4 regions of the Variovorax sp. AC103 genome follow, and region 3 is predicted to be linked to each of the others. Evidence: predicted binding sites of a transcription regulator. Region 3 holds the regulator's gene; each other region holds the start of a gene.
What was found. Region 3 encodes LexA, which represses DNA repair genes until DNA is damaged. Its sites were predicted from a motif close to ACTGTATNNNNATACAGT; they were not measured.
Positions count from the first base shown of each region.

Region 1: a site for LexA is predicted at 2,350-2,367, ahead of AC0IYU_RS32515 (ATP-dependent helicase). Genes of this name have one in related genera too.
Region 2: a site for LexA is predicted at 1,876-1,893, ahead of AC0IYU_RS13940 (PA0069 family radical SAM protein). Genes of this name have one in related genera too.
Region 4: a site for LexA is predicted at 1,822-1,839, ahead of imuA (translesion DNA synthesis-associated protein ImuA). Genes of this name have one in related genera too.

Region 1 is NZ_CEEDFC010000034.1:13,842-18,422, reverse strand. It holds gene AC0IYU_RS32530 (ABC transporter substrate-binding protein) at 1-384, shown strand, start outside; gene AC0IYU_RS32525 (5'-methylthioadenosine/adenosylhomocysteine nucleosidase) at 388-1,149, shown strand; gene corA (magnesium/cobalt transporter CorA) at 1,160-2,146, opposite strand; gene AC0IYU_RS32515 (ATP-dependent helicase) at 2,380-4,521, shown strand.
Region 2 is NZ_CEEDFC010000008.1:114,996-119,576, forward strand. It holds gene AC0IYU_RS13935 (efflux transporter outer membrane subunit) at 1-805, shown strand, start outside; gene AC0IYU_RS13940 (PA0069 family radical SAM protein) at 756-1,850, opposite strand; gene AC0IYU_RS13945 (GbsR/MarR family transcriptional regulator) at 1,972-2,574, shown strand; gene AC0IYU_RS13950 (thiol-disulfide oxidoreductase DCC family protein) at 2,633-3,055, shown strand; gene AC0IYU_RS13955 (SAM-dependent methyltransferase) at 3,088-4,050, shown strand; gene AC0IYU_RS13960 (SRPBCC family protein) at 4,088-4,581, shown strand, end outside.
Region 3 is NZ_CEEDFC010000001.1:501,996-506,576, reverse strand. It holds gene AC0IYU_RS02300 (MFS transporter) at 1-106, opposite strand, end outside; gene AC0IYU_RS02295 (D-2-hydroxyacid dehydrogenase family protein) at 103-1,110, opposite strand; gene AC0IYU_RS02290 (hypothetical protein) at 1,212-1,589, opposite strand; gene lexA (transcriptional repressor LexA) at 1,727-2,410, opposite strand; gene AC0IYU_RS02280 (asparaginase) at 2,484-3,446, shown strand; gene adk (adenylate kinase) at 3,491-4,147, opposite strand; gene kdsB (3-deoxy-manno-octulosonate cytidylyltransferase) at 4,284-4,581, opposite strand, start outside.
Region 4 is NZ_CEEDFC010000022.1:99,204-103,784, reverse strand. It holds gene AC0IYU_RS26875 (Y-family DNA polymerase) at 1-1,032, opposite strand, end outside; gene imuA (translesion DNA synthesis-associated protein ImuA) at 1,001-1,807, opposite strand; gene AC0IYU_RS26865 (ABC transporter substrate-binding protein) at 1,941-3,065, shown strand; gene AC0IYU_RS26860 (LysR family transcriptional regulator) at 3,080-3,976, opposite strand; gene AC0IYU_RS26855 (M20 metallopeptidase family protein) at 4,112-4,581, shown strand, end outside.

The sequences.
Region 1 (4,581 bases), on a different contig from region 3:
AGCTTCGAGTGGGGCGAGTACCGCAAGCGCCTGCAGGCCGGCGAGCACCAGATGGGCATGATGGGCTGGACCGGCGACAACGGCGACCCGGACAACTTCCTGTACACGCTGCTGGGCTGCGCCTCGGCCAAGTCGGCCAGCGGCAGCAACGTGTCGAAGTTCTGCTACCAGCCGTACGAAGACCTCGTCGTGAAGGCCAAGAGCACCACCAAGCAGGCCGACCGAGATGCGCTCTACAAGAAGGCGCAGGTCATCTTCAAGGAGCAGGCGCCATGGTTCACCATCGCGCACGCGGTGCAGCTGAAGCCGGTGCGCAAGGAAGTGGTCGACTTCAAGCTGAGCCCCTTCGGACGCCACACCTTCTACGGCGTGGACATGAAATAAGCCATGGCCGCACCCGTCGCCATCGTTGCGGCCATGCATGAGGAGCTGGGCGCGCTGCTCGCGCAGATGCCCGACGAACAGCGCGTGCGTGTCGCGGGGCGCGACTTCTGGGTCGGTCACCTGCACGGCCAGCCGGTGGTGGCGGTGCTGTCGCGCATCGGCAAGGTCGCGGCGGCGGTCACGGCCACGGTGCTGCTGGAGCGCTTCGGCGTGCGGGCCATCGTGTTCACCGGTGTGGCGGGTGGGCTGGCGCCGGGCGTGAACGTGGGCGACGTGGTGGTGGCGACCGAACTGCTGCAGCACGACATGGACGCCTCGCCGATCTTTCCGAAGCACGAGGTGCCGTTGATGGGCCTGTCGCGCTTTGCGGCGGACGCTGCGATCAGCGACGCGCTGTCGGATGTCGCCACGGGCGTGCTGCGCGACCCGGTGGCGTTGATCGGGCACGCCGGCGTCGACGAGTTCGGCCTGTCGTCGCCGAAGGTGCATCGCGGCCTGCTGGTGAGCGGCGACCGCTTCGTGTCGACCACGGCCGAGAGCGCGGCGCTGCAGCGCGAGCTGCCCGACGCGCTGGCCGTCGAGATGGAAGGCGCGGCGGTGGCGCAGGTGTGCCACGACTACGGCGTGCCCTTCGCGGCGATGCGCACGATTTCCGACCGGGCCGACGACGCGGCGCATGGCGACTTCGCGCGCTTCGTCGCCGTGGTCGCGAGCCGCTACAGCCTGGCGCTGGTCGGCGCGTGGCTGGCCACGCTGCCTTCTTAAGACAGCGCGGCTACTTGAGCCAGCCGCGCCGGCGGAAGTACCACATCGGCACCAGCGCGCTGGCCGCCATCAGCACGATGGCGTAGGGGTAGCCCATGGCCCAGTCGAGCTCGGGCATGAACTTGAAGTTCATGCCGTAGATGCTCGCGATCAAGGTGGGCGGCAGCAGCGCCACGCTGGCCACCGAGAAGATCTTGATGGTCTTGTTCTGGTTGATGTTGATGAAACCGACGGTCGCATCCATCAGGAAGTTGATCTTGTCGAACAGGAAGGCCGTGTGGTTGTCCAGCGACTCGATGTCGCGCAGGATCTGGCGCGCTTCCTCGAACTGCTCGGCGTTGAGCATCTTGCTGCGCATCATGAAGCTCACGGCGCGGCGCGTGTCCATCACGTTGCGGCGGATGCGCCCGTTCAAGTCTTCCTGCCGCGCAATGGCGCCGAGCACCTCGCCGGCCAGCTCGTCGCTGACGTTGCCCGAGAGCACCTTCTTGCCGGCCACTTCGAGCTCGTCGTAGATGTTCTCCAGCGTGTCGGCCGAATACTCGGCGTCGGCGTCGAAGAGCTTGAGCATCACTTCTTTCGCGTCTTCGATCAGCCCCGGCGCGCGGCGCGCGCGCATGCGCAGCAGGCGGAACACGGGCACGTCCTCGTCGTGGATCGAGAACAGCACGCCGCGGCTGCGCAGGTCGGTGTTGTGCTGGTTCAGGATGAAGGCCACGCGCACGGTGCGCGGGTCTTCGTCGTCGTCGATCAGGAAGTCGGAGCGGATGTGCAGTTCGCCGTTGTCTTCTTCGTAGAAGCGGGCCGATTCCTCGATGTCCTCGTCCATCGCGTCTTCGGGAATCGACAGGCCGTAGTACTGCTTGATCCAGCGCTTCTCTTCGAGCGTGGGCGACTCGAGGTCGACCCAGATCGGGTGGAACTTGGAGAGCTCTTCGAGCGACTCGATCTCTTCCTGGACGAGGCGGCCGTTGGCGAGCGTAAAGATGTTGAGCATGGGCTCACTCCCGGGTATGACTGACTGAAACGTGGGGCGGGGGAGGGGCAGGGGCGCTTTCAATTCCCGGGCCCGACGCGCGCGAAAAGCGGGTCAGTGAAAGGGAGTTGAAAGCTGCCGAGACGGGGCGGTTTCCATGGGAAGAATCTCCGGTTGCAGCGAGCCGCGATTATGTCACCGGCCATATGACGGCCGCCGGTCGAACTGGACGGACATACAGTAAAGTCGGGCGCATGCAGACCGCTGCGCCCCTTGCTTTTCCCGCCGCGCCGAAGACCCAGGCCGAGCGCCTGGCCGCCGCACTGTCGACACTCAACGAGGCGCAGCGTGCGGCGGTCGAGCATGGCGTGGGCGCCGCCATCGGCGAGGCCGATACCCATGTCGTCGAACGCGACGAACGGCCGCTGCTCGTCATTGCCGGCGCCGGTTCGGGCAAGACCAGCACGCTGGCGCACCGCGTGGCGCACCTCATCGCCGGCGGCGTGGATCCGCAGCGCCTGCTGCTGCTGACCTTCTCGCGCCGGGCCGCGCAGGAAATGGAGCGCCGCGCCGGGCAGGTCCTGGCCAGGGTGCTCGGGCTGAAGTCCGAAGCGCCGCCCGTGCTGCCATGGGCCGGCACCTTCCACGGCATCGGCGCGCGGCTGCTGCGCGAATACGCCCCACAGATCGGGCTGGACGAGAACTTCACCATCCACGACCGCGGCGACGCCGAAGACCTGATGGGGCTGGTGCGCCATGAGCTCGGGCTGTCGTCCACCGTGAACCGCTTTCCGCGCAAGGGCACCTGCCTGTCGATCTATTCGCGCTGCGTGAACACGCGCGCGCCGCTGGCGCAGGTGCTCAAGGAGTCCTTTCCCTGGTGCGCCGAGTGGGAGGCCGAGCTCAAGAAGCTGTTCGGCGCGTACGTCGAGGCCAAGCAGCAGCAGAACGTGCTCGACTACGACGACCTGCTGCTCTATTGGGCCGAAATGGCCGCCGAGCCCGCGCTGGCCGCGCAGATGGGCGCACGCTTCGACCATGTGCTGATCGACGAATACCAGGACACGAACCTGCTGCAGGCGTCGATCCTGCTGGGGCTCAAGCCCGACGGGCGCGGCGTGACGGTGGTGGGCGACGACGCGCAGTCGATCTACTCGTTCCGCGGCGCCACGGTGCGCAACATCCTCGACTTTCCCTCGCAGTTCACGCAGGCCGCACGCGTGGTCACGCTGGAGCGCAACTACCGCTCGACGCAGCCGATCCTCGACGTGTCGAACCGCGTGATCGCGCAGGCGGCCGAGCGCCACGCCAAGACGCTGTGGACCGACAAGCCCTCCGCCGGCAAGCCGATGCTGGTGCTCGTGGCCGACGAAGCGGGGCAGGCGCGCTGGGTGGCCGACAAGGTGCTGGCGCACCGCGAGGGCGGGCTGGCGCTGAAGTCGCAGGCGGTGCTGTTTCGCACCTCGTCGCACAGCGCGGGGCTCGAGCTGGAGCTGGCGCGGCGCAACATTCCGTTCGTGAAGTTCGGCGGACTCAAGTTCCTGGAAGCCTCGCACGTGAAAGACCTGCTCGCGGTGCTGCGCTTTGCGCAGAACCCGCGCGGGCGCATGGCGGGCTTTCGCGTGACCCAGCTCATTCCGGGCATCGGGCCCGCCACGGGAGCGCGGCTGCTCGACGCCATGGACAAGGCGGCCGACCCGGCGGCGGCGGTGCGCGACTTCGTGCCGCCTTCCGCCGCCCGCGCGCAGTGGGCCGAGTTCGCCGACGCGTATGCCGCCCTGCGCGCGCCGTCGCTGCCCTGGCCGGCCGATGTGGAGGTGGCGATGAACTGGTACCTGCCGCACCTGGAGCGGCTGTACGAAGACACCTCCGGCGTGCGGCGCGCCGACGTCGAGCAGCTGGCGCGGCTGGCCGCGGGGTACGGCTCGCGCGAGCGCTTCCTGACCGAACTCACGCTCGATCCGCCCGAGGCCACCAGCGACCGCCCGGGCCCGCCGCTGCTCGACGAGGACTACCTGATCCTCTCGACCATCCATTCGGCCAAGGGGCAGGAATGGAATTCGGTGCACGTGCTCAACGTGGTCGACGGCTGCATGCCGGCCGACGTGGCGCAGGGCGCGCAAGAGCTGGAGGAAGAGCGCCGGCTGCTCTACGTGGCCATGACGCGGGCGCGCGACCACCTGCACCTGCTGGTGCCGCAACGCTTCCACATCACGCAGCAGGCGGCGCGCGGCGACCGCCACCTGTACGCCAACCGCACGCGCTTCATCGCCGACGCCGACCTCGCAGACTTCGAGCAGCAGACCTGGCCGCCCCCGCCGGAACGTCCGCCGGCGGTGCCGCCGCCGAGCGCGGTGATCGACCTGCGCAACCGGATGCGCGCGGCCTGGCGCTGAAGCCGGCTGGCCCTGCCGGCGGCAGGGTCACCGGGTTTTTCGCCCTGACACACATCTGCG
Region 2 (4,581 bases), on a different contig from region 3:
GCAGCAGGCGCTGCTGGAGACCACGCTCACGCAGATCGACGTGCTGAAGAAGCAGCGCGCGCAGTACGAGCACGCACTGGCCACCCTCACCGGCACGCCCGCGCCCAGCTTTTCGCTGCCGGTGGACCTGCGCGAGATCCGTCCGCCTGCGGTGCCGCTGGGCGTGCCGTCTGAAATTCTGCAGCGCCGGCCCGACGTGGCTTCGGCCGAACGCGCCATGGCCGCGGCCAACGCACAGATCGGCGTGGCCACCGCGGCCTTCTACCCGAGCGTGTTCATCTCGCCGACGCTGGGCGTGGACAGCCGCATGATCGAGTCGCTGTTCAACGGCCCCAGCCTGCTGTGGTCGGTGGGCGTGTCGGCCACGCAGGTGCTGTTCGACGGCGGCCGGGTGCGCGCGAACGTCGACTTCGCCAAGGCCGGCTACGACGCCACCGTGGGCAGTTACCGCCGCACCGTGCTCACCGCCATGCAGGAGGTGGAAGACGGGATCACCGGGCTTTCGGCGCTCGACAGCGCCACCAGACAGGCGCAGGCCGCCGTGACGGCCGCGCGCCGCGTGCTGGACATGGCGACCAGCCGCTACGAGGGCGGTGCGTCGACCTACCTCGACGTGATCACCGCGCAGCAGTCGCTGCTGACGGTGGAGCGCCAGGCCGCGCAGTTGCAGGGGCAGCGGCTGCTGACGGCGGTGTTCCTGGTGAAGGCGCTGGGGGGCGACTGGTGCGGCATGGACGGCCTCGCTGCCGTCGGACCTAGAACAGGCTGCCCTGCCCCGCAGCCCCAGGTGGTCGGAACGCGCTGATGTCGAGCGGGATGCGCTCGCGGTTGAAGCCGATGCGGTGGGTGGCTTTCATGAAGCGCTGGTTGATCAGGTCGGCCCACAGGCCCGAGCCCTTCATGCGCGTGGCGAAGTCGGCGTCGTAGTCCTTGCCGCCGCGCATGTCGTGGATGCGCGCCATGATGCGGTCCGCCCGCTGCGGGTAGTGCAGCGACAGCCATTCCTTGAAGAGCGGCGCCACCTCCCAGGGCAAGCGCACCACCGTGTAGAAGGCGCTGCGCGCACCGGCCTCCCAGGCGGCTTCGAGCACCTGCTCCATGTCTTCGGTGACGAACGGGATCTGCGGCGCCACGCTCACCCCCACCGGCACGCCCGCCTCGGCCAGCGTGCGAATGGTGCGCAGCCGCCGGTGCGGCGCCGCGGCGCGCGGCTCCAGCTTGCGCGCGAGTTCGCCGTCGAGCGTGGTCACGGTGATGTAAACGGCGGCCAGGCGGTCGGCGGCCATGGGCGCGATCAGGTCGAGGTCGCGTTCGATGGCGCTCGACTTGGTGACCAGCGCGAACGGATGCCGCGTTTCCCGCAGCAACTCGATGATCGAACGCGTGAGCCGCAGCTCGCGTTCGATGGGCTGGTAGCAGTCGGTCGCGGTGCCGATGGCGATGTAGCTCGGCCGGTAGCTCTTGCGCGCTAGCTCGCCGCGCAGCACCTCGACGATGTTGCGCTTGGCGATGAGCTTGGTCTCGAAGTCGAGGCCGGGCGACAGGTTGAGGTAGCTGTGCGTGGGGCGCGCAAAACAATAGATGCAACCGTGCTCGCAGCCCCGGTAAGGATTGAGCGAGCGGTCGAAGGAGATGTCGGGCGAGTCGTTGTCGTTGAGCACCGACCTCACGTCCTCGAAGCGCACCTCCGTGGCCAGGGGCTGCAGTTCGTCGGCCTCGGCCACGCCGTCCTCGAGCGTGCCCCAGCCGTCGTCGAAGGCGTTGCGCTCGTCGCTGGAGAAGCGATGCGCCAGCCGCGTGGCCGCACCGCGGCCCTTGATCGCGTGGATGGGAATCTGGGCAGCGGGCATGGCAACTCCTGGATGGCTGGAATTTACTGTTTATTCATACAGTATTCCACCGATTCACCGTTGTCGCCGATTTTTCTATTTCTCTATTGACAGAAATTTCGTAAATCCTAAACTCGATGCCATGGAACTCACCGACATTCAACGCAAGTTCGTCCTGCACTGGGGCGAAATGGGCTCCATGTGGGGGGTGAACCGCACCGTCTCGCAAATCCACGCCCTGCTCTTCGCCCACGGCAAGCCGATGAACGCCGAAGAGCTCTCCGACACGCTCGGCGTGGCGCGCTCCAACATCAGCAACAGCCTGAAAGAGCTGCAGGCCTGGAACCTCGTGCGCATCACCCACACGCTGGGCGACCGCCGCGACTACTTCGAGACCAGCGTCGACGTGTGGGAGCTGTTTCGCACCGTGGTGCGCGAGCGCAAGGAACGCGAGTTCGACCCCACCGTGCGCGTGCTGCGCGAGCTGGTGGCGAACCCCGACTTCCAGAAAGAGCCAGCCGACGCGCAGGACCGCATCCGCTCGACGATGGAGCTCATGGACAAGCTGGCCACCTGGGCCGACGAAATGCTGCGGCTGTCGCCCGGCACCCTCGACAAGGTGCTGACGCTGGGCGCGAGCGTGCAGAAGTTCGTGCGCGGCGATGCGCCCGCGGCAAGCAAGGGCGGCAACGGTGACAAGGGCGAAGACCCGGACGCGCACCATGCCAGCCTCCCCATGATCTGATCCCTTTTTTTGCCTGATTATTTCTGTTTCAACAGAAATATCGAGAACCAAGAACATCATGAAGCACGCCACCGCTCCCGCCTACCCGCTGACCATCTACTTCGACGCAAGCTGCGCCATCTGCAGCGCCGAGATGAATCACATGAAGGCGCGCGATGCGGCGGGCCGGCTGCAACTGGTCGATTGCTCACCCGCAGCATTCACCGCCGGACCGGCCCCGCGCAATGCGCTGATGGCCGCCATCCATGTGTCGGACGCGCAGGGCCGGGTGTTCGTCGGCGTGCCGGCGATCCGCATCTGCCGCACGGCGGTGGGGCTGTCCAGCGGCGGCTTTCTGCTCGACCTCCCGCTCCTCGCGCCGCTTGCCGACCGCGCCTATGGGCTGCTGGCACGCAACCGCTACCGCATTCCGCGCTGGCTGGCCGCCAGGCTGGCAGGGCGCGTGGCGCCTTCCTGCGACGACGGCAACTGCCGCCTCTGAGAGCCGACGAGCCACCCAGCGAGGGAATCGCCATGCCCACTGTTTTCCAGCCCGACTTCCGCATGTCCCACGAAACGTCCGCGCCCTCTCCCGTGCCCGTACCCGACGCCGGCGCCCCCATCACCGCCGAGGACACGCAGCACTACTTCACCGAAGTGGCGGTCGACTACAGCGCCTGGAGCCCGAGCTACAACATGCATTTCGGCTACTGGCGCGCCGGCCTGAACCCGCTGCGGCGCGAAGGCATGCTGGTCGAGATGAACCGCGTGATCGGCCGCGCGCTGCGGTTGCCCGAGGCAGCGCAAGGCACCGCAGCGCGCCGCTGCGTGCTCGACCTGGGCTGCGGCGCCGGCGCCACCGCGCGCACGCTGGTCGGCGACGACCCCTCGCTCTATGCCATCACCGTGACCAACGTGCCGGTGCAAAACCGCATTGCCGCCCGGCTCGACGCGGCCGCGGGCGTGGCCGACCGCATGGCGCACCTCGAGGCCGACTACACCCGCACCGGCCTGCCCGCGGCGCAAGCCGACGGCGCCTGGGCCGTTGAAAGCGCCTGCTATGCCGACGGCACCGCCAAGGCCGGCTTCGTGCGCGAAGCCGCGCGCCTGCTCAAGCCCGGCGCGCGCCTGGCGGTGGTCGACGGCTTCTTGCTGCGGCGCGAACCGGGCCGGGCCGCCGGCTGGCTGCACCGCCTGTGGGCCGACAGCTGGGCGGTGCCCACGCTGGCCGTGCGCGACGACTTCGTCGCGGCGTTGCGCGCGCACGGCTTCGAGGACATCGAGGTCAAGTCGCTGCGCTGGCGGGTGGCGCCGAGCGCGCTGCACATTCCGGTGCTGGCCACGCGCTTCACGCTGGCCGAACTGTGGAAGGCGCGCGGCAGGCTCAGCCCCTGGCGTCGCAAGCACATCGTGGCGAGCTATTGCGCGCTCGCGCTGGGCATGTTCTGGCGCGACTTCGACTACTGCATGGTCACGGCCAGGCGCCGCGCCGACTGAGCGAACCACAAGACACAACGAGGAGAAGAGGTTTCCCATGCGCAACGACACACCGGAAGAAAGCAGGTTCTCGGGGCTGGCGCCCGTCGAGCAAACGGCGAACGACATGCAAAACGCGCCCCGGCGCCGCATGCCCTTCGCATGGTTCTGGCCGATGCTGGCGGGCGCGCTCGTCGCGCTGGTGCTGCGCATCGTCTTCAGCGGCGGGCCGGGCCATCGCTTCTCGCCGATGCTCGGCGCCTTCGTGTACTTCGTGCCCGCGGTGTGCGGCGCGGTCACGGTGTACATGGCCGAGCGCATCGAGCGGCGCAGCTGGGGCTACTACCTCTGGGCGCCGTGGGTGGCCACGGCGCTGTTCGTCACCGGCACGCTGGCCGTGTTCATCGAAGGAATCATCTGCGCCATCGTCATCGTGCCGCTGTTCGCGGTGATGGGCAGCGTGGGCGGGCTGGCGATGGGCATCGTGTGCCGCATCACCAACTGGCCCAAGCCCGCGCTGTACGGCTTTGCGCTGCTGCCTTTGCTGCTCGG
Region 3 (4,581 bases):
TGAGCGTGCCCGGCACCACCATCACGCCGGTGCCGATCACGAAGTTGCCGGCGAGCAGCGCCCAGAGCGCACGTTGCGACGTGCGCTGCGGCGCGACCGGGCTCACCGGCGGACCTGCAGCGCGCCCGGGTTCACGATGTTGGTGGGATTGCCGTTGATGTAGCTCACGACGTTGTCGAACGCCTGGCCGAAGTAGCTCTCGTAGCTTTCCTGCTCCACGTAGCCGATGTGCGGCGTGCAGATGCAGTTTTCCAGCCGAAGCAGCGCGTGGCCCTGCAGCGGCGGCTCGCTCTCGAACACGTCGATGGCGGCCAGCCCCGGGCGGCCGCGGTTGAGCGCGGCGAGCAGGGCATCGGCTTCGACCAGTTCGGCGCGCGAGGTGTTGACGAACAGCGCCGTCGGCTTCATGCGGGAGAGATCTTCCAGCGTGATGAGGCCGTTGGTCTCTTCGTTGAGCCGCAGATGCACCGACAGCACGTCGGCGGCGGCGAAGAATTCATGGCGATTCTGCGCGACCTGGAAGCCGTCGGATCGGGCCTTGGCGCAGCTGGCTTCACGCCCCCAGATCACGACCTGCATGCCGAACGCCTGACCGTAGCGCGCCACGAGTTGGCCGATGCGGCCATAGCCCCAGATGCACAGGGTCTTGCCCTTGAGCACGGAGCCGAGTCCGAAATTGGGCGGCATCGACGCCGACTTGAGTCCGGATTGCTGCCACGCGCCGTGCTTGAGGTTGCTGATGTACTGCGGCAGCCGGCGCATGGCGGCCATGATGAGCGCCCAGGTGAGTTCGGCGGGCGCCTGCGGAGAGCCGGAACCCTCGGCCACTGCCACGCCGCGCTCGGTACATGCCGCGACGTCGATGTGGCCGGCGACGCGCCCGGTCTGCGAAATGAGCTTGAGCTTGGGCAGCTTTTCGATGAGCTGGCGAGAAATCTGGGAGCGCTCGCGAATCAGCACGATCACATCGGCGTCCTTGAGGCGAACCGACAGTTGCCCGATGCCTTTCACCGTGTTGGTGTAGACCTTGGCCGCGTACGCGTCCAGCTTGGCGGCGCAGCGCAATTTGCGCACCGCGTCCTGGTAGTCGTCGAGGATCACAATGTTCATGGCGTGCCATTGTGCCTCGCAGCATTGGCATGTCGCACCAGTGAACGTTTGGATACCCGGCCCGCGGCGGCTTCCGGGCCCCTCGGCAGGGGCGTTTTGCGTCAGTGCAGCCGCGTCGAGCGGTGGAGCGTGGCCAGGGTTTCTGCGGCTTCGAGGGCGGCCAGCCGGTCGAGCTCGTCGCACACGTCGGCCATGCGCCCGGAGATCACGACGCGGTTGTTGCGCTGCTGGCCTTTGCCGTCGACCACGCGAACCACGCGCAGGGGGCGTGCAGGGGCCGTGGCGACCTCGGGCGCCGTGGCGTTGCTGCCGACGCGGGTGGTGCAAGCGGGGCGCACGGCCACGTAACGCAATCCGGCGGACGTGTCGTTGGCGTCGAGCCGATCCCTGGCGTGGGGTCGGCGCGCCGGAATCAGGCGGTTGGCCAGCGATTGCAGCGGCATCCAGAAATCAGCGATGGCGAGGAGGGCGATTCCCATGTGAACTCCAAAAAAGTATGAGGTTGAACACAGGCAGGATTTCTTGAATCGGCCGCGACAGGGTGATGGCGACTTCGCGCCATACGCCCGCCACCTGTCGCGGCCGGATGAGGTGCTGTTGCCAGCAGGCCATGGGCCTACATGAGCATGGTGTTGCGGATGAGCCCGACCGCGAGGCCTTCGATTTCGAAGGGCTCGCCCGGCTGCACGATGATGGTCGGGTAGTCGGGGTTTTCGGCGTGCAGCTCGATGACCTGCTTGTTGCGCTTGAGGCGCTTGACGGTCACTTCTTCGCCCAGCCGCGCAACCACGATTTGCCCGTTGCGCGCTTCCTTGGTGGCCTGCACGGCGAGCAGGTCGCCGTCCATGATGCCGGCGTCGCGCATCGACATGCCGCGCACCTTCAGCAGGTAGTCAGGCTGGCGCTGGAACAGCGTGTTCTCGACGTAGTAGGTCTGGTCCACATGCTCTTGCGCCAGGATGGGCGAGCCGGCTGCGACACGGCCGATGAGCGGCAGCGCCAGCTGGGCCATGCCAGGCAGCGAGAGCGAGAACTGGCCGCCTTCGCGGTGGCGCGTTTCGTTGAGCGAGCGCAGGGCGTCGCCCTTGAGGCGAATGCCGCGCGAGGTGCCGCTGACGAGTTCGATCACGCCCTTGCGGGCCAGCGCCTGCAGGTGCTCTTCGGCGGCGTTGGCCGACTTGAACCCCAGCTCATTGGCGATTTCGGCGCGCGTGGGTGGCGCACCGGTGCGTGCGATGGCACTCTGGATCAAGTCCAGGATCTGCTGCTGGCGGGCTGTAAGCTTCACGGCGAACTGCATGTGTGGTTCCTTGCGGCACTGGGTAGATATCCAGTAGCTGTATTTTTAACCAGTTTTTAAAAGTTGACAAGTCATGGTCAATTCCCCTTTGCCTGACGTGCGCCGCGTGGTGGTGCTGGGTACCGGCGGCACCATCGCTGGCAAGGCTGCCAGCAGCGGCGACAACATCGGCTACACCGCAGGGCAGGTGGGCGTGGCCGACCTGTTGGGCGGCATCGAGCCGCCCGCCGGAGTGACGCTGGTCGCTGAGCAGGTGGCGCAGCTCGACAGCAAGGACATGTCCTTCGAGGTCTGGCAGAAGCTGGCTCAGCGCTGCGCGCATTGGCTCGCGCAACCGGACGTCGCGGGCATTGTGATCACGCACGGCACGGACACGCTCGAGGAAACAGCCTTCTTCCTGCACAGTGTGCTGGCGGCGACCAAGCCGGTCGTGCTGACCTGCGCGATGCGACCCGCGACCGCGCTGGCGCCCGATGGTCCCCAGAACGTCCGGGACGCAATCGGCGTTGCTGTCACTGCAGGCGCGCGGGGTGTGACGGCGGTGTGCGCTGGAACCATCCACAGCGGTCTGGACATCCAGAAGACCCACACCTACCGGCTGGAAGCCTTTGCGTCAGGCGATGCCGGGCCGGTGGGCTATGTGGAGGAAGGGGAAGTGCGCCTGGTCCGGGCATGGCCCGAAGCGGCTGTGTCTCGCAGGGCGAAGATCTTCGACGCCAGCGGCTTGCGGTGGCCTCGCGTCGAGATCGTCATGAGCTACGCGGGTGCCAGTGGCGCGCTGATCGATGCGCTCGTCCAGTCCAACGGTGCTGAGCCGCCGCGAGGACTGGTGCTCGCGGCAACCGGCAACGGCACGCTGCACCATTCGCTCGAAGAAGCCGCGCTGAAGGCTCAGGCCGAAGGTGTGGCGGTGATTCGTGCCACGCGATGCGTTAATGGACGCATCCTGCCGAAGGCAGGCGATCAGTTGCGCGACGCAGGCGCGTTGACGCCGGTGAAGGCGCGCATCGCGCTGATGCTGGAACTGCTCGGGTAAGAGAAAAAGCCGCCCCGTGCAAATGGCCGAGGGCGGCTGCGAAATCAGCTGCTCAGTGCGGCCAGCGCACGCTGGGTGATTTCATCGACCGTGCCCACGCCCTTGATGGCGCGATACTTCGGCGCGGCGGCGGGGTCGGCCTTGGCCCAGGCCGAGTAGTAATCCACCAGCGGGCGCGTCTGCTGGCTGTACACGTCCAGTCGCTTGCCCACGGTTTCTTCCTTGTCGTCTTCGCGCTGGATCAGGTCTTCTCCCGTCACGTCGTCCTTGCCTTCCACCTTGGGCGGGTTGAACTTGACGTGGTAGGTGCGCCCCGATGCCGGGTGCGAGCGACGGCCGCTCATGCGTTCGATGATGTCGCTGAAGGGCACGTCGATCTCAAGCACGTAGTCAAGCTTGACGCCGGCTGCCTTCATGGCGTCGGCCTGAGGAATGGTGCGCGGGAAGCCGTCGAACAGGAATCCGCTGGCGCAGTCGGCTTGGGCAATGCGTTCCTTCACCAGATTGATGATCAGGTCGTCGCTGACCAGTGCGCCCGCATCCATGATGGCCTTGGCCTGTTGCCCCAGCGGCGTGCCTGCCTTGACGGCAGCGCGCAGCATGTCGCCGGTCGAGATTTGGGGAATGCTGTATTTCTGGCAAATGAAGGCCGCCTGCGTGCCTTTGCCCGCCCCGGGCGCGCCCAGCAAAATTAGTCTCATGGTGTCCTCGGACGGTTCTTAGATTTTGTGTCGCACCAAGCGTCGGCCCGAGGGCTTGGCAAGGCGGAATTGCTTCGAGGATAGCATGCGTGCCCCTCGAGAAATCCCCGCGTTTCCCACCGGGGCGGCGGTTTTCTCAGGCGGTGGGGCCTGCGGCAAACACGGCGCGGACCCGCGCCAGGTCTTCGGGCGTGTCGATGCCCGGACCGGGCGCGACATCGCTCACATGCACTGCAATGCGGTGACCGTGCCACAGCGCGCGCAGTTGTTCCAGCGCCTCGGTCGCCTCGACGGGCGCGGGCGCAAGCAACGGAAACTTGCGCACGAAGGCCGCGCGGTAGCCGTAGATGCCGATGTGCCGCAATGGCGCCGGCGTGGGCACCACGCTCGGCGCTGCGCCGCTGGCGGAGCCGTCGCGCCACCATGGAACGGGC
Region 4 (4,581 bases), on a different contig from region 3:
CCACGCCTGCTTGCGCTCCGGCCGATGGTCGGCCTGCGCCGACGGCACCACCACCTGTTGCGCCCCGAGCCGCACGCTGAGCCGCTCGACCATCTCGTGCAGCTTGTCGCCCTTGCGGTTGTCTTCCGGCAAGAAACTGGTGCTGGCGCCGGCCCACGGGTCGGTTTCCAGCGTGCGCAGCTTCAGCCAGCTCACGGGCGCGGCCAGCGTGGTGAGGGCGAGCTTTTCGGACAACAGGCGGCGCAGGTGCGCCATGTCCTGCGTGGGCTCGGCGGTGCGCACGGTGAGCTGCTGGTGCGGCGGCAGGTTCACGCCGTTGAAGCGCTTGAGGTCGAGCGTCCATTGCAGCTCGAGCGCGCGCGCGCCGCGTTGGCGTGCGCGCAGCCAGATCTGCAGGGCCGACAGCAGCCGGTTGGCCGACCACATGAGTTCGGGTCCGGTCTCGGCCAGCGCGGGCAGCTCCAGCTTCTGCTCGAACACGTCGGGCAGCGTGAGCCAAGCGTGGCTTTCGGGGCGCAGGCCCCAGGCGGCGTCGAGCGCCACGCGCAACTCGGCGCCGAAGCGCCGCGTGAGGCCGCCGCGCGGAAGCGCCGCCACGTCGCCCCAGGTGCGGCAGCCCATGCGCGCGAGCAGGTCGAGGTGGCCGTGGGCGGCCGTCAGCGTGTCCAGCGGCAGGCCGGCCGGAATCTCCCCGGGACGGCGCTCTTGGCGCGCGAACAGGCGCAGCCGCGCCAGCGCTATGAGGCTGGTGGCGCCCTGGGCGCCCAGCATGCGCGCGCCGGGCACGGGGTTGGATGCGAGCAACTGCCGCATCAGCGGGGTCCGGCCGCCCCACAGGCGTTCGCAGGCGGAGACCTCGAGCATCAGCGCCTCGTCCTGCCAGGCGACGTGGGGAGTGTACTGCAGCGCCCACCAGCCCAGCGCTTCAGGCGTGGGCAGGGCCACGACATCGGTGGCGCGGGCGGCATCCGGGGTGTCAGGGGTATCGGGGGTATCGGCCTCAAGCGACCACTGCAAGGCGATCCAGTGCATCCTGGCCTCCCTTCCATGCGTCGATGCGCACCACGGTGGCCGAGGTGGCCGCCGCGCCGGCGGGCACCGTGCCCCGCTGCTGCAAACGCAGCTTGCGCCGCAGCCGGGCGGCGGCGAGCAGCGCGGCCATGCGCGCGTTGCGCGCCGGCAGCATCAGCGGCGCGGCCAGCGGCGGGCCGCGGCGCTTGAGGATGTGCAGTTCGATCTGCGACGCGTCGGCCTCGCAGCGCAAGGCGCTGATGCGCAGGCGCGCGGGCGAGGCCGACAGCGCGACCGATTCGGGCCGGCACACGAACAGCAGCAGCTCATGCTGTGCGGCCGCCAGCTGCAGCCGCCGCAGCTCGCCCACCCGCGCCTGCGGCAGCCACGCCACGACGGCCGACACGTCCGCGCAGCGCAGCGCCTGCTCGCAGGCCCAGAGGCGCGCGGGCGCCGCCTCGCTCTTGACGCACATCAGCGACTCCACCGGCAGACCCTGGGCCGCAAGCGAAGCCCCGCAAGGCTCGTAGGGCGGTCCGATCAGCACCACCGGCCCGCCGCGCGCCTGCACCGCCTGCGCCAGCGCGGGCAGCAACAGCTGCCACACATGCGCTTCGGGCGAGTGCTGCAGCAGCTCCGTCATCGCCCCGACTGGCCAACCGCCGCCCGGCAACTCGGCGTCGAGCGCGGCATGGCCGGTGGCAACGATCTGCGCGTCGGCCAGGCCGAGTTCGTCGGCGTGCCAGACGCCGCGGCCCGCGGCGGCGGAAAAGGAGTCGAGGAAAGGAAGGCCCATGGTGAAGACTGTTAACTGTATTTTTATACAGTATTCCATGCGCCACAAGCAAAGACGGGGAAAGATCGATTTACCCCAACGGAACGCTGCCTTAAGATAAGTTTGTTAACAGTTTGTGACTTTCATACACAAAATGATTCGTTCGATCGCCGCCGCCCTCACCGCCCTGTGCACGTTGGCACTGGCACTCCCATCACCGGCGCAGGCCCAACCCAAGCCCATCGTCATCGGCCAGACCTACGTGAAGACCGGGCCGCTCGCCTCGCTGTCGACCGAGCCGCTGGTCGGCATCCGGGCCATGTTCACCGCGCTCAACGCCGGCGGGGGCATCAACGGCCGGCCGGTGGAACTGCGCCAGCTCGACGACGCCTACGACCCTGCCAAGGGCTCGGAGAACGTCAAGGCCTTCGCCAGCGAAGGCGCGGTCGGCATCCTGATGCCCATCGGCACCTCGTCGTCGGTCGGCGCGCTGAAGACCGCCAACGAACTGAAGATTCCCGTGGTCGGCCCGTACACCGGCGCGGGCCCGGTGGTGAAATTCTCGGAGTACGGTTTTCCGGTGCGCATCAGCTTCGACGAGGAATACAGCCGCATCGTGAACCACCTCTTCACCATCGGCCTGTCGCGCATCGCCTTCGCGTACAACGACAACCCGGGCGCGCGCTCGGCGATGGAAAGCACGCAGAAATTCATTGCCGAGCGCGGCGACAAGATGGTGGGCAGCGTGGCCGTGAAGAACGACGGCTCCGACGCCACCGAGCGCGCGCAGGAACTGGCCAAGCTCAAGCCCAAGGCGGTGGTGCTGTCGGCCACCAACGACGTGGCCGCCAAGTTCATCACGGCCTACCGCGCGGCCGGCGGCGAGACGGCCTTCTATTCGTTCTCCTTCCTCAACGGGCAGAAGCTGTTCCAGGACATCAAGAAGGACGCGGCCGGCGTGGTCATCTCGCAGGTGGTGCCCTACCCCTGGAACAGCGCGATGCCGGTCATCGCCGAATACCAGGCCGCCATGAAGAAGATCGGCGCGACCGAGTTCAGCTACGCCAGCCTCGAGGGCTACGTCACGGCCAAGGTGATGGCCGAAGGGCTCAAGCGCGCGGGCGCGAACCCGACGCCGGAGTCGCTGCAGAAGGGCCTGGAGTCGTTCAAGACGCTCGATCTCGGCGGCATCGCCGTGGCCTACCGTCCCGGCGAGCACCGCGGGCTGACCTTCTCCGAGCTGTCGATGCTGAAGGCCGACGGGCGGTACCTGCGCTGACCAGCACGGCCCCTTCAGCCGCCCGCCTGCACCGTGCGCGCCACCGCCTGCAGCGCCTGGGCGAAGGCCTGCGCGGCGGGCGTGAGCGCCGCGCGGTCGCGCATCAGCAGCGACACCTGCACGTTCGGCAACCTGTCGGCCAGGCGCAGCGCCACCAGCCCCCTTGAGGCGGCCGCCCGCGTGAACAACGAGGACGACGCCAGCGTGAGCGCGCCCGCGCGCTTCACCAGCGTCATGCCCAGCTGCCACGAATGGCAGACCACGATGTCGCGCGGCGGCGCTTCGCCAAGCTGCGCGAAGCAGCGGCGCAACAGCTGCGCGCCGTAGCTGGGCACCACCCACATCGCCTCGTGCAGCTTGCCCATCGCGCGCACGCGCGCCAGCGGATGGCCTGCCTTGGCGACCACGGCCAGTGGAAAGTCGAGCAGCACTTCCCTTTGCAGCCCGTCGTGGGCCACGGGCTCCAGCTCGCCGAGGATGGCGAAGTCGAACTCGCTGCGCTTCCACAGCCCGTTCACGTCGGTGCCGCTGAGCTCCTGCAGCTCGAGGGCCACGCCCGGCCAACGGGCGCGAAAGTCGAGCAGCGCGTTCGGCAGCAGCCGCTCGACCGCGAACGAGCTGAAGGCCACGCGCAACGAGCCGCCCGCGCCGTCGCGCAGCTGCGCAATTTCTTCTTCGGTGCGGCGCACCTCGTCGGCCAATGAACGCGCGCGCCGCAGCAGCGCTTCGCCAATCGGCGTGAGCACCACGCCCTTGGCGCTGCGCACCAGCAGCTGCGCGCCCACGCTGTGCTCCAGCTCGCGGATGGCGTAGGTCATGGCGGGCTGCGTCAGCTCGCCGCCGCGCGCGGCGGCGCGGATGCTGCCGGCATCGGCGACCGCTTCGAAGATCTTCAGGTGCTTCAGGTTCATGGCGTGCAGCCGTGCGGGCAATCGAAAAAGGGGCGATCAGCAATTTTGATCGCCTCGAAGTTTCTCGGATCTTTTCCTTCACCCCCGCTTTCGCTAAGGTCCGCGGCGGTTCTTTCACTTTCCTTGCAGAACACCATGAACATCCGCTCCCGCCTTGCCCTGCTGATGCTGTCCGGCAGTTTCCTGAACACCGCCGCCTTCGCGCAAGCCACGCAGGCCGCACCGGACGCCGGCAACGCCCTCGCCACGCGCGCGCTGGCGCTGGCGGACGCCTCCGAGGCGCAGGTCATCGCGTGGCGCCGGCACATCCACCAGCAACCCGAGCTCTCCTACCAGGAGGTGCAGACCGCCGCCTACATTGCCGCCGCGCTCGCGAAGATGCCCGGCATCGAGGTGCAGCCCGGCATCGCCAAGACCGGCATCAAGGCCGTGCTGCGCGGCGGCAGGCCGGGCCCGGTGGTGGCGCTGCGCGCCGACATGGACGCCCTGCCCGTGCTCGAGCGCAACGACCTGCCCTTCAAGTCAACCGACAAGGCGCCCTGGCTCAACGCGGAGGTGCCGGTGTCGCACGCCTGCGGCCACGACACGCACGTGGCCATGCTGCT